DNA from 3 places in the Paenibacillus sp. ALE3 genome. Region 3 is predicted to be linked to each of the others. Evidence: predicted binding sites of a transcription regulator. Region 3 holds the regulator's gene; each other region holds the start of a gene.
The links. The regulator Rex, encoded in region 3, represses fermentation and respiration genes when NADH is low (regulators of the CRP and FNR family bind a similar motif). The targets are predictions, from matches to a motif close to TTGTGAAATATTTCACAA.
Positions count from the first base shown of each region.

Region 1: nirB (nitrite reductase large subunit NirB) is a predicted target of Rex. The motif match lies at 2,204-2,221, and genes of this name have one in related genera.
Region 2: adhE (bifunctional acetaldehyde-CoA/alcohol dehydrogenase) is a predicted target of Rex. The motif match lies at 2,414-2,431, and genes of this name have one in related genera.

Region 1 is NZ_CM134214.1:4,510,997-4,515,277, reverse strand. Features, by position in the region: gene ACXHJ2_RS20065 (GerAB/ArcD/ProY family transporter) at 1-298, opposite strand, end outside; gene ACXHJ2_RS20060 (spore germination protein) at 324-2,012, opposite strand; gene nirB (nitrite reductase large subunit NirB) at 2,328-4,281, shown strand, end outside.
Region 2 is NZ_CM134214.1:1,776,529-1,780,809, forward strand. Features, by position in the region: gene ACXHJ2_RS07880 (DODA-type extradiol aromatic ring-opening family dioxygenase) at 619-1,386, shown strand; gene ACXHJ2_RS07885 (Crp/Fnr family transcriptional regulator) at 1,532-2,248, opposite strand; gene adhE (bifunctional acetaldehyde-CoA/alcohol dehydrogenase) at 2,507-4,281, shown strand, end outside.
Region 3 is NZ_CM134214.1:1,937,557-1,941,837, reverse strand. Features, by position in the region: gene ACXHJ2_RS08725 (amidohydrolase) at 1-1,157, opposite strand, end outside; gene ACXHJ2_RS08720 (redox-sensing transcriptional repressor Rex) at 1,144-1,797, opposite strand; gene dinG (ATP-dependent DNA helicase DinG) at 1,825-4,281, opposite strand, start outside.

The DNA.
Region 1 (4,281 bases), 2.6 Mb from region 3:
TGATTATAAAGTATATAATTAATAGCACGCTTAAGAATCCTCCCGGAACAGTGCCTATAATTCTTTTGGAGTATTGATACATGGTGTTTCTAGGAAACTGTTGACTTAATTTCACCATGATCCAGACGACGAAGATAACAATAGCTCCACCGATGAGGACAGAAAGCCATGCATCAGGAGTCTGTACTTGTTCAGTTACACCTCTCGGCAGTGTCAAGATCCCTGCGCCTAATACGGTATTGGTCAGGAATACAGCCCCTTGCTTAGTTGTGATCTTATCATCAGAGCGTCTAAACACAGTAGCTCCTCCTTCGTTTTGGGCATCATGATCTGCGTTTGCGTTGCTGCGTTTTCATCATGACAGGTCTTCGTTTCATCAGAGACATAGGAGCCCGGATGTACAGATCCTTCCAATCGCTTAGGCGCATAGGGGAAAAGGGAGTTACATATGGTACACCAAAGCTTTTCAACTTCGTCAGATGGATACAAATTAACAGAAAGAACAATATGGTTCCAAACATGCCCAGCATTGCTGCAAAGAACATTCCGACAAAACGCAAAAGGCGCAGGGTAATGCCCGCACTATATGTTGGTATCGAAAACGATGAAATGGCAGTAACTGCAACTACAATCACAAGGAAGGGACTAACGATGCCCGCATTGACAGCAGCATCACCGATGACCAAGCCTCCCACAATGCCCATCGCAGGGCCAATGGGTTTGGGCAGGCGAATGCCAGCCTCTCGTAGAATTTCGATAGAGATTTCCAAAATCATGACTTCTATAACGGATGGGAAAGGGACGCCTTGACGGGTTCCGATAATGCTAATGACCAGCTTGGTCGGAATTAAACCGGGATGAAACGATATAAAAGAAATGTACAGAGCAGGCCCCATAAGCGCTATAAAAGCCCCGCTAAACCGTAGCAGACGTAATAGTGTCCCCGGAATCCATCGTTCATAATAGTCCTCGGGAGATTGAAGCAGCATACTGAAGGTCACCGGGACAATAAGTGCAAAAGGAGTACCATCCAGTAAGATCGCTATTCTTCCCTCCAACAAAGCATTAATAACACGGTCAGGACGCTCTGTATTATGAGCCTGTTGGAATGGACTTAAATAATTGTCTTCGATGAGTTGTTCCACATACCCGGATTCAGGTAAAAAATCCATGTCTATTTTTGATATTCTGCGGCTTACTTCTTCAAGAAGGTCTGGATTCACAATATCCTTTATATACGCGATAACCAGATCTTTTTTGATTCTGCTGCCCACTTGGAATTTCTTCATTTCCAGACTTTTATTTAAACCCTGGCGTCGAAGCATCGAAGTGTTTTCACTCAATACTTCCGTAAAACCGATTCTGGGACCACGAAGCAATGCTTCAGAGGTTGGTTCATTGACGGAGCGAATAGCGCCATTAGGAGGGCCCACCAGTAGCGCTTCCTTCATTCCTTCAATTAATAGGGCGGTATGACCTAAAAGGATGAACTCGTACAGTTCCTCCATACGGGTAACTTCACTAATTTGCGTAAGTGGCATCAGGCTTTCTTTTATAAAAGAGTTACTTAAACCTTCCGGTTGTTCCTGCTGATCCTGACCCTGCTGCTGGCCTTCAAACATCAAGACCTCCAATACTTGCTTGCTCATAAGTTTTTCATCCTGCATACCTTCTATGAAGACTAACACTGACCGAGCATGAAATTTCTTTACCACAAACTCACGAAAATGCACATCACTATTTTCGCCTATAGCTTCACGAATTGCCTGTAAGTCGGAATCATAATTTCCTGTAATTTTAGAGCTCGGTTCATGCTGCTGATCCATGTGCCCTTCGTTATGTTTATTAGAGAGCGGATGACTGGAAGAGTGTTTGGATTTGGCTCCCTTACTGCCGACAAACGAATAAATCGAGGTGTTTATATAATAAATTCCTAAAGGAATAATCAACGCGAGGCCAGCTTGAAAGAGTGTACTCCAGCTAGGAAGATAAGAAATGATTTTAGACCACATGCTGATTACCTCCAAACAATTCAATTCGTTTTCCCATAAGATACAAGTTGTTCATAAAGTATTCCTTATAACGGTTGTATTTACGCATGAATTGGAAAGATTCTTTCGATGACTGCTATGATTTCCGGTCCTTACCTTAATCCCTTGAAATAGAATAGGGAAATCCCTAAATATTCATAATTTTAACTACATTGTGATCGAAATCACATATAGACCTATCTGCTGTATTAGAATAGAAGCATAAACAATATTCATTAGAAACGTAGAGATGTCGTCGGATAGGAAGTAGCGTCGAATGAATGGAGGAACCGGTATATGATAAACAGTAAAAAGAAGCTTGTGGTTATAGGGAACGGGATGGCTGGTATCAATACGGTCGAACAAATTTTAAAATTAACAGATAAATATGAAATTACAGTCCTGGGAAGTGAGCCGCATCCGAACTATAACAGGATCATGCTCTCTTATGTGTTGGAAGGTAGTAAAACAATAGATGATATCATACTGAACGATTTGCAATGGTATGCGGATCAAGGGATTACTTTATATACAGGAAAAATGGTTAAAAGCATCGACGGTGAGCACAAGAAGATTCACACCGAAGACGGACTGGAAATTGATTACGATGTGGCTTTGGTGGCTACTGGTTCACAATCGTTTATTCTGCCTATTCCGGGTAAAGAATTACCGGGAGTTATTGGTTTCCGAGATATCGCCGATTGCTCGGCCATGCTGGAAGCAGCGAAGACCTATAAGAAGGCAGCTGTCATTGGCGGAGGTCTATTGGGGCTGGAGGCAGCTAAAGGCCTGGTCAACCTCGGGATGGATGTTACGGTCGTTCATCTAATGGAAGATTTGATGGAACGTCAGTTAGACCGGGAAGCCTCTGCGATGTTGAAAGCAGAACTGGAACGTCAGGGAATCAAGTTTGCTATGCAAATGCAAACTGCGGAAGTGTACGGTCAAGATCGGGTACAAGGACTGCGCTTCTCGGATGGAAGCGAGCTGGAAGCAGATTTGGTTGTAATGGCCGTCGGGATTAAACCTAATATCCAGGTAGCTAAAGAAAGTGGTATGGAAACGAACCGCGGGATTGTGGTCGATGATTTCATGAGAACCTCCATGCCGGATGTATACGCTGTAGGGGAATGTGTTGAGCACCGTGGAATCTGCTACGGTCTGGTAGCTCCGCTGTTTGAACAGGGAAGTGTGATTGCCAAGCATTTGGCAGGCGTGGATACTGAAGGCTATGCAGGATCGGTAGTTTCCACCAAGCTTAAAATTTCAGGGGTAGATGTTTTCTCAGCTGGCGAATTCATAACCCAACCTGAACATACGGCGATTGTAGCGAAGGATGAGTGGAAGCGAACATACAAAAAGGTACTGCTTCGTGATAATAAAATTGTTGGTACTGTACTGTTTGGCGATGTGAGTGAATCTGCTAGTCTGCAAAAATATGTGCGTCAGCAAACGGAAATGACAGATGAGATCTATGGACAGATCATGGGTACTGGATGCGGCAATCACGGGGCGAAAACGTCATCCGTTGAAACCATGGCGGACGATGAAATTGTCTGCGGTTGTAACGGTGTGACTAAAAAGGCAATTGTGGAAGCAATCAATGAAAATGGACTAACCACCGTTGATGAAATTAAGGCATGTACCGGAGCTACGCGTTCTTGCGGAGGATGTAAGCCCGTTGTTGAGCAAATTTTGCAATATGTTCTTGGAGACAGCTTCAAAACATCAGCCAAGCAGGGAATATGTGGTTGCACAACCTTGAGCCGGGACGAGATTGTTGAAGCGATCAAAACCAAAGGGCTGACCACTACGCGTGAAGTGATGAATGTACTCGGCTGGCATAATGATGAAGGATGCTCCAAATGCCGTCCGGCGCTGAATTATTACTTGGGTATGATTAATCCTGATACCTATGAAAATGAGGGAGATTCCCGGTTTGTAAATGAGCGATTGCACGCGAACATTCAAAAGGATGGAACGTTTACAGTGGTGCCAAGAATGTACGGCGGTGTAACGACTCCAGAAGATTTGAAGAAAATAGCTGATGTATCGCTTAAATACAACGTTAAAGTTGTAAAAGTAACTGGGGGACAACGGCTGGATTTGATTGGTGTCCGTAAAGAAGATCTGCCTAAAGTGTGGGAAGAACTCGATATGCCTTCGGGATATGCGTACGCGAAGTCGCTTCGTACGGTGAAAACCTGTGTTGGATCGCAATTTTGCCGTTTTGGTACACAGGACTCGATGG
Region 2 (4,281 bases), 160 kb from region 3:
TTAATAGCTTTTAGCGCGCCCTGCTACTGAGAATACTCCGGCTGTTGTACGGCGAGGGATGCGGGATTGAATATCCAGTGCGGCTGAACGAAATGTGCCTAAACACGAGTGGCAAAGCCTTCCTGCATAAATGGGAGAACGGCAGGACTCGCAAGGATAATCAAGCTGACTGTATGTGGAGGGAAATTTGCCTGCTCTTACCCAATCTGTAAGCAAATCCATAGGTGTGCCAGTCACATCACTGAGTTGGCGGGTATGAGTAGAAGGATGCTTCCATAGATAGTTAGAACAGCGGTCAAAGAATATATTTTCTTCTTGAATACAAGTATTACACAGGTTTCTAAGATTTTGACGGAAAACGGAACCGCATTTTGGGCAATTCGAAGTATGTATCTCCATAGAAACCAGTCCTTTGTATCGGGATATAATAATATTTTTAAATTTATTAGTTACATATTACTATGACTTTATACCTATATCAATCTTTATTTAAAGAATTGCTGATCTTTAAGTATATGCTGGCATCTATATTGACATTACTATATTACTTATGTATTATTGCTTACATAAAGTTACTAAGTGAATAAAATAAATTGTTTGCGATAAGGGGATTTTTTAATGGTACCATCTTTATTTTTAGCCCACGGATCACCTATGCTTGCTATTGAACAGACGGACTACACTGCATTTCTAGAGCAGTTGGGGAAAAGCGTTCACCCTAAGGCGATTGTTATCTTTACAGCTCACTGGGAGACGCAAGTGTTAACGATTAGTTCAATGGATGACATATACGATACAATTTATGATTTTGGAGGCTTCCCACCCGAACTGTACGAAGTGAAGTATCCAGCACATGGTTCTGTTGAACTAGCTAATAAGTTGAAAAAGTTATATGAACAAAAGGGCATCGATGTACAAACTGATCGGGTGAGGGGACTGGATCATGGTTCCTGGACATTGTTGCATCGTATGTATCCTGAGGCAGACATTCCGGTAGTTCAGATTTCCGTAAATCCGTACCTCTCGCCCAAAGCACAATTTGCCATTGGTGACGTGTTGCGTGAGTTGGGAGAACAAGATATTCTGGTCATTGGCAGTGGCGTGACTGTCCATAATCTGCGTATTGTCAAATGGGGAGAAACGAAAACGGAGCCTTGGGCAATTGATTTTGATGACTGGATTATCGAAAAAGTGCAAAGCGGAGATATAGAAGCTTTGGATCACTATGAAAGCGAAGCGCCATATGCTCGTCAGGCCGTACCTAGAGCAGAACACTTTGTACCGTTGTTTATTGCAATGGGTAGTGGCAATCCTGCAAACAAAGCTAAGGTCATCCATAGAAGCTATGAGATGGGAAATTTAGGTTATCTATGCTTTCAGTTTTAAAGCGTGTAGGGCAGAAGAAGGTCGAGTTATGTGCTTTGTTACTGTCCCGTCCGTTCTCTAAAAAATGGGGAGTGGAATAAAATTAGGGAGTGTTATAAGCTAATAATGGCTTACAGCACTCCCTTTTACATTAAAAAACAATTTATTATATCCGGCAAATCTCACGTGGGCACAATTCACAATGACATACACCTTGCAGCATTTCCAAATCCTTGACAACAATCATACCATTATCGTATTCTACTGCATTTTTCTTACGCAGATCACTGAGCATCCGATTTACGCTTTCCCGGGTAGCACCGATCATATTTGATAAGTCAGTATGAGTAATCTTTTTATGAATCAAGATATAGTCGCCGTGAGGCTCACCATAGGTGTTGCATAGTCGGATGAGTGTGGAACATAGAGCGCCAGGCTTGCCGTACATCATCAAATCGCGGAACTTGGTCTGAGTAATGCGATGATGCGATCCCATCCATTTCATAAAGTCAATCGCAAAATCACAATGCTGGCAAATAAGCAGCTCCAAATCTGTATGATCGATTACGCCAATATCACTGTCCTCCAGAACCTCAGCAGAAAAGGAATGCTTGGTGCCGAAGAAAGGATCAGCTTGACCAACAAGATCGCCGCTTTGATACATATATAGAATAAGTTCCTTACCCTCATCCGTTGTTTTGGTTACCTTTACGCGTCCGCGCTTAATATAAAACAGCTTATCCGCTGTATCTCCTTCCCAGAACAAATGCGAGCTTTCTGGCATAACTCGATCTTTCATCATCACTTGCAACCGGTTGAAGCTGGCCTCCGAGAAGCAACAGGTGTTGCCGCGGGCTTCCATTACATTTGTAGGGTTTCTCATCGTCCATTTCCCCTTTGTATCCTATGTTTTTTATCTGCAACTTGATCAATTCAAATTCATTATATACCTGTGCAATGAGTTTTTGGGGCAAGAAGAGGGGGTAAAAGTGGCAGAATTCCAAACTTTGTGATTTAATTCACTTCATAAAATAAAATTTTAAATAGATTGTGAAAAAAATCACAAAATATCTTGAAAAGCTGTGTTACGATCAGTGCGTGAACAAGAGATAGTACACGAGATAACAGGAGGATGAGGGAAATGGCTGTTAAAAACGAGGTTATCCAAAAAGAGCAAAGCGCAGAGCAGTATATTCAAACGCTGATTGACCGGGCGAACCGGGCACAGCAAGCTTTCATGAGTATGAATCAGGAGCAGATTGATGAAATCGTACAAGCTATGGCACTCGCAGGGATGGATAAGCACATGCACCTAGCGAAGTTGGCTGTTGAAGAAACAGGACGCGGTGTGTACGAGGACAAAATCACCAAAAACATGTTTGCAACAGAATATATCTATCACAGCATCAAAAATGAGAAGACCGTTGGTGTCATTGAAGATAATGATTTCGATAGCTTCCAAAAGATTGCAGAGCCAGTCGGTATCATCATGGGGATTACTCCAGTAACAAACCCGACTTCGACTACGATGTTCAAAGCGTTAATTGCCATTAAAACACGTAACCCAATCATTTTCGGCTTCCATCCATCTGCTCAATCGTGTAGTGCGGAAGCAGCCCGCGTATTGCTTGAAGCAGCTGTTAAACATGGTGCTCCAGCGGATTGCATCCAATGGATTGAAGCACCTTCGATGGATAAAACAAATGTACTGATGAACCACCCTGATGTGGCATTGATTTTGGCAACTGGCGGATCAGGCATGGTTAAGGCAGCTTATAGCTGTGGTAAACCTGCACTTGGCGTAGGTCCTGGTAACGTACCTTGCTTTATTGAAAAAACAGCCGATATCAAACAGGCCGTGAACGACCTTATCCTTTCTAAATCTTTTGATAACGGTATGATTTGTGCTTCGGAACAAGCCGTAATTATCGAAGAGCCTATCTTCGAGCAAGTGAAGAAATTGATGATTGCTAATGGTTGCTACTTTGTAAATAAAGAAGAAGCAGCTAAGCTCACTCAAGGGGCTATGAATGTAGAAAAATGTGCAGTGAACCCGGCCATCGTCGGACAGTCTGCTGTAAAAATAGCTGAAATGAGCGGCATTACAGTACCGGCAGGAACAAAAATTTTGGTCGCTGAAATTGAAGGAGTAGGAACCAAATTCCCATTATCTGCGGAAAAATTGAGTCCGGTATTGGCTTGCTACAAAGTGAAAAATGCAGAGCAAGGTATCCAACGTGCTGCTGAAGTTGTAGAGTTCGGCGGTATGGGTCACTCGTCAGCTATCCATTCGCAAGATGAGGACGTTATCGCTCGCTTTGCAAACCGTTTGCAAACAGGTCGTATCATTGTAAATGCACCTTCCACACATGGTGCAATCGGTGATATTTACAACACCAACCTTCCTTCGTTGACACTTGGTTGCGGTTCGTACGGTCGTAACTCGACTTCGTCGAACGTATCTGCAGTTAACTTGATTAATGTGAAAAGGGTGGCGAAACGGACGGTGAATATGCAATGGTTCAAAGTACCTTCCAAAATTTATTTTGAGAAAAATTCGACACAGTATCTTGCTAAAATGCCTGATATCACACGTGTAGCCATTATCACTGACCCTATGATGGTGAAACTCGGATATGTGGACCGCGTCATTCATTATTTGCACCAGCGCCAAACACCAGTTGCGATTGAAGTGTTCTCTGAAGTTGAGCCAGATCCATCGACAGTTACGGTAGAGCGTGGTACTGAAATGATGAGACGTTTCCAACCGGATTGCATCATCGCACTCGGCGGCGGTTCGCCAATGGATGCTGCTAAAGGCATGTGGATGTTCTATGAATATCCGGATACTGATTTCAATAGCTTGAAGCAAAAATTCATGGATATTCGTAAACGGATTTACAAGTACCCACGTCT
Region 3 (4,281 bases):
GCATGGGAAATAAGATCTGTACGCGGCAAGAAATGGGCCTGATTCAGATCTAGCGCGATAAAGTCAGCCTTGTTGCCTGCTGCCAGCGCTCCTACTTCTTTTAAACCAATCGACTTTGCACCATACTCTGTTGCCAGACGCAGTGCTTCATTTGCAGGAACTGCTGTTGGGTCGCCAGATACTCCCTTGTGAATGAGTGCCGCCAGACGCATTTCCTCGAACATATCCAGGTTATTATTGCTGGCAGGACCGTCTGTTCCAAGAGAAACAGTAACTCCTGCACGCAGCAATTCAGGCACTCTAGCTACACCACTTGCCAGCTTCAAGTTGCTGCCTGGATTATGTGAAACCGCCACACCTCGTTCCGCTAATAAAGCTATCTCTTCGTCGTTCAAGTGTACGCCGTGGGCAACAAGTGAAGGGCGGGAGAAAAAGCCAAGCTTATCTAAGTGTGCAACTGGACGCAAACCGTAGTCGCGTACGTTTTGCTCAACTTCGGCGATCGTCTCGGACATGTGCGTATGCAATGGTAAATCGAGATCATGTGCTGCTTGAACAAATTTCTCAATAAACGCTGGCGGGCATGTGTATGGGGCATGTGGAGACATCATCGTTGTGATACGTCCGTCTGCTTTTCCATGCCAGTTACGGGCAAAAGTCACGGCCTCAGCCAGCTTGATCCGCTGTTCTTCTTCTGAACAGAGTCCAATGGCTCCACGCATCAAACTTGCACGGATGCCCGACTCTTCAGCTACACGTGCCACCTCATCCATATGATCGTACATATCCAGGAAAGTTGTGGTTCCACCTTTCAGCATTTCCAGCACTGACAAGGATGTTCCCCAGTACACATCCGTAGACGTAAACTTGGCTTCCATAGGCCACATTTTTTCCTGAAGCCACACTTGAAGTGCCAAGTCATCTCCATACCCTCGCAGCAGAGACATCGCCGCATGACCATGAGTATTAATCAGACCAGGCAAAAACAATAACCCGTTACCGTCGATTGCTTCCGTCTCTTCCTCACCCGCAGGCAGAGTCTCGCCAATGTAAGTAATACGGCTATCCTCCACAATCATAAAACCATGGATTACCCCAGCTTCAGCTCCATTCACGGCAAAAGAACCGTTTTTAATCATCCATTTATTCACTGTCATATTGTGCTTCTTCCTTTCCGTCCTCCAGATAATAAGCGAGGCTAAGCAAATCAGTTGTAAAGTCTGTGGCATGTATCCGAATGTTAGCCGGTGCCTTGAGAATGATAGGTGCAAAGTTTAAAATCGCTCCAATTCCACTCTCAATGAGCCTATCAGCTACGTGTTGTGCCTCAAAATCAGGTACAGTAATAATCCCGATTCGAATATTTTTTTCTTTTACAGTCGTTTCCAATTCATCCATCGGCTGAACGACTAAGGTATTGATTCTGGTCCCAACCTTATCCGGGAACGCATCAAATACCGCCACAATCTTCATATTGTCTTTTAAATAAGCGTTATAGTTTGATAGGGCTTGACCCAGATTACCCGCTCCGACCAATACTACATTAATTTGCTGGTCAATTTTCAGGATATGGCGTATTTTCTCAATTAGATAAGAAACATCGTAACCGATGCCCTTCCGACCAAAATCGCCAAAATAGGCAAGATCTTTACGAATTTGAGCTGGATTTAAATCTAACCTCTGTCCCAGCTCTTGAGAAGAGACCGTAGCCACCTCCCGTTTGTGCAGTGCATTCAGATAACGTAAATATACGGGTAATCTCCGTACGACAGCCTCTGAAATTTTATCTGATTTCATACTTGCTCCCCCTAATTGTAACGGACTTTAGGTGTCCGTCCGTTGTGCCTCTGTCTCCGGGGCGGATTGGAGCCATTCGGCGATGCGGGGCACCATTTGCCCCGATGGCATATGCTCCATTTTTGGTCCCGGTAACGAGTACAAAAAGTGCTTTCCATAATAGGATTCGATCACACGCGTATCGTAAACGATAACGACTCCGTGGTCGCTCGCTGTACGTACCAATCGTCCAAATCCCTGTTTGAAGCGAATAACTGCTTGTGGTACAGACAGCTTCATAAATGGATTCTTCTTCTGCTGCTGGAGCAGCTCGCTTTTTGCCTCCAGTAACGGGTGATTGGGCGGTTGAAACGGCAAGCGAACGATGGCCAGACAAGTCAAAGCCTTCCCTGGAATATCGACGCCTTCCCAGAAGCTGCTGGTTCCCAGCAATACAGAAGCCTTGGCTTCCTGAAAACGACGGGTTAGCTTGCTCCGACTCCCACTGTCTACACCTTGTCCTAACACGGTAATATCGCTGGATGCTAACGCCTCTTTGAGTGGCTCATACACTTGCCGGAGCATCCGATAGGAAGTAAACAGAACAAGCATTCTCCCCCGCGTCGCCTGGGCAGTCGCTCCTAGAGAGCTAACGAGCATCTCTACAAAATGTGCATCCCCTACACTGCCCTTCACACTCGGAAAGTCTCGCGGAATGACCAGCAACACCTGATCCCTGTAATTAAAAGGTGATGGGAGCTGTGACGTCATTAATCGTCCTTGATCCGCTGCCTCCTGCAAGCCGAGTTGATCGGTCATGTACTGAAACGACTTATCTACCGATAAAGTAGCAGATGTCAGAATAATACTTCTTTTTTTGTCAAAAAACATTTCTTTCAACTGGCGGCTCACATCGACGGGCACTGCATAAAATTGCAATGATTTACTACGGAATTGCCCACTCGCTTCGAGCCAATATACGGTTGTTTCATCATCGAGTCGTATAAAGAAGCGCAAATTTTCCCTAATCCCCGCCAAATCCTTAAGCAGACCCGTGATATCTGTAATGAGACTATCCGCCGCATAATCGTCGTGTTCTTCCTTGACATCCAGCATCAGCTTGTCGCCCTTGCGCAAAATTTCACTCAACGTTACATAAAGCTGATTTTCCAACGCCGCCGCTTGATCCCACTTTGCAGGCTTGGCCGACGGTTTGAGACGCGAAGAAAATTGTCCCGTTTCACCCGGTGTGGCATCAGACCGCTCTGGCAACATTCCAAACAGCTTATCGCTTAGCAGGTCCCAAGTTTCCTTAACCTCTAACACGAGTGGGTACAGCTGATCAATGGTCGAGGCCCATTCCGTCGACTTCTCATGCCCCGACTTTGCCAACTGCTGACGTAACGAAGGCAATTGTCCGTTCTTACTGTCCTTGAACAATCGAGTCAGCGTATGCACGAGTGTGAAATATTTCATATGCATGCCTAAGTGCTTACCGGCTACTTCCTCTAGATGATGTGCTTCATCAATGACCAGATGTTCATAGCTGGGCAATAGCTGGTGACTTGCTTTGACGTCGGTGAACAGCTTGGAGTGATTCGTTATAACCACATCCGCTGTTCCTGCTTCATGACGTGCACGATGATAGTAGCATTTGCGGAACCATGGGCAAGAACGACCAAGACAGGACTCGGAATCACTAGCTACTGTTTCCCAAAAATCCCCTCCACGGTTGCTCAGGTTCAGTTCCTCATCATCACCGGTTTCTGTCAGAGTCAGCCAGACAATCATTTGAGCCGCTGTAATCAAGTCTTCTTTTGGTGTCGCGAAGTCTCTTCTGTTTATTTTATGTTCAAACTTACGCAGACACAAATAATGCCCCCGACCCTTAAAAATGGCAGCCCGGAACGGGAACGGAATCACTTTTGTCAGCATCGGAATATCACGCTCTCGCAATTGCTCCTGCAGATTAATGGTATGCGTGCTTACGGTGACCCTCTGCCCATATTTTACACTGTGATACAGTGACGGAAGCAAATAGCCTAGGGACTTCCCTGTTCCTGTACCAGCCTCGATCAACAAATGCTTATCTTGACTCAAGGCTTGATTTACACCCTCAATCATTTGTGTTTGCGCCTCGCGCTCCTCATATTGGCTCAAGGATGAACGCAAATTGTCCCGCACATCATCCATATACTCCTCAAAGGAAACGCCTGAGAGTGGATTCGGATCATCTTCTCTACGTGGAGTAGCCAGTTCGGTCCAATCTTCCACTTTAAGCGCAAGCTGACGAAAAAACTGATGTTTCTCCAAATCCTGAATAGGGTCTAGCTCTTTCTCTTCTCGTATGCCGTCAAGAAACCAACCCAGGTCACTGTCTTCCTCTGCGAACAAATCGCTGAGCCGCTGTATCGTTATCAGAGGTAATGCCTGAAGCTCACTCAGACACTTTAAAAACACCTCAGCCGTAGCCAACGCGTCGCTGTCTGCTTGATGAGGGCGGTC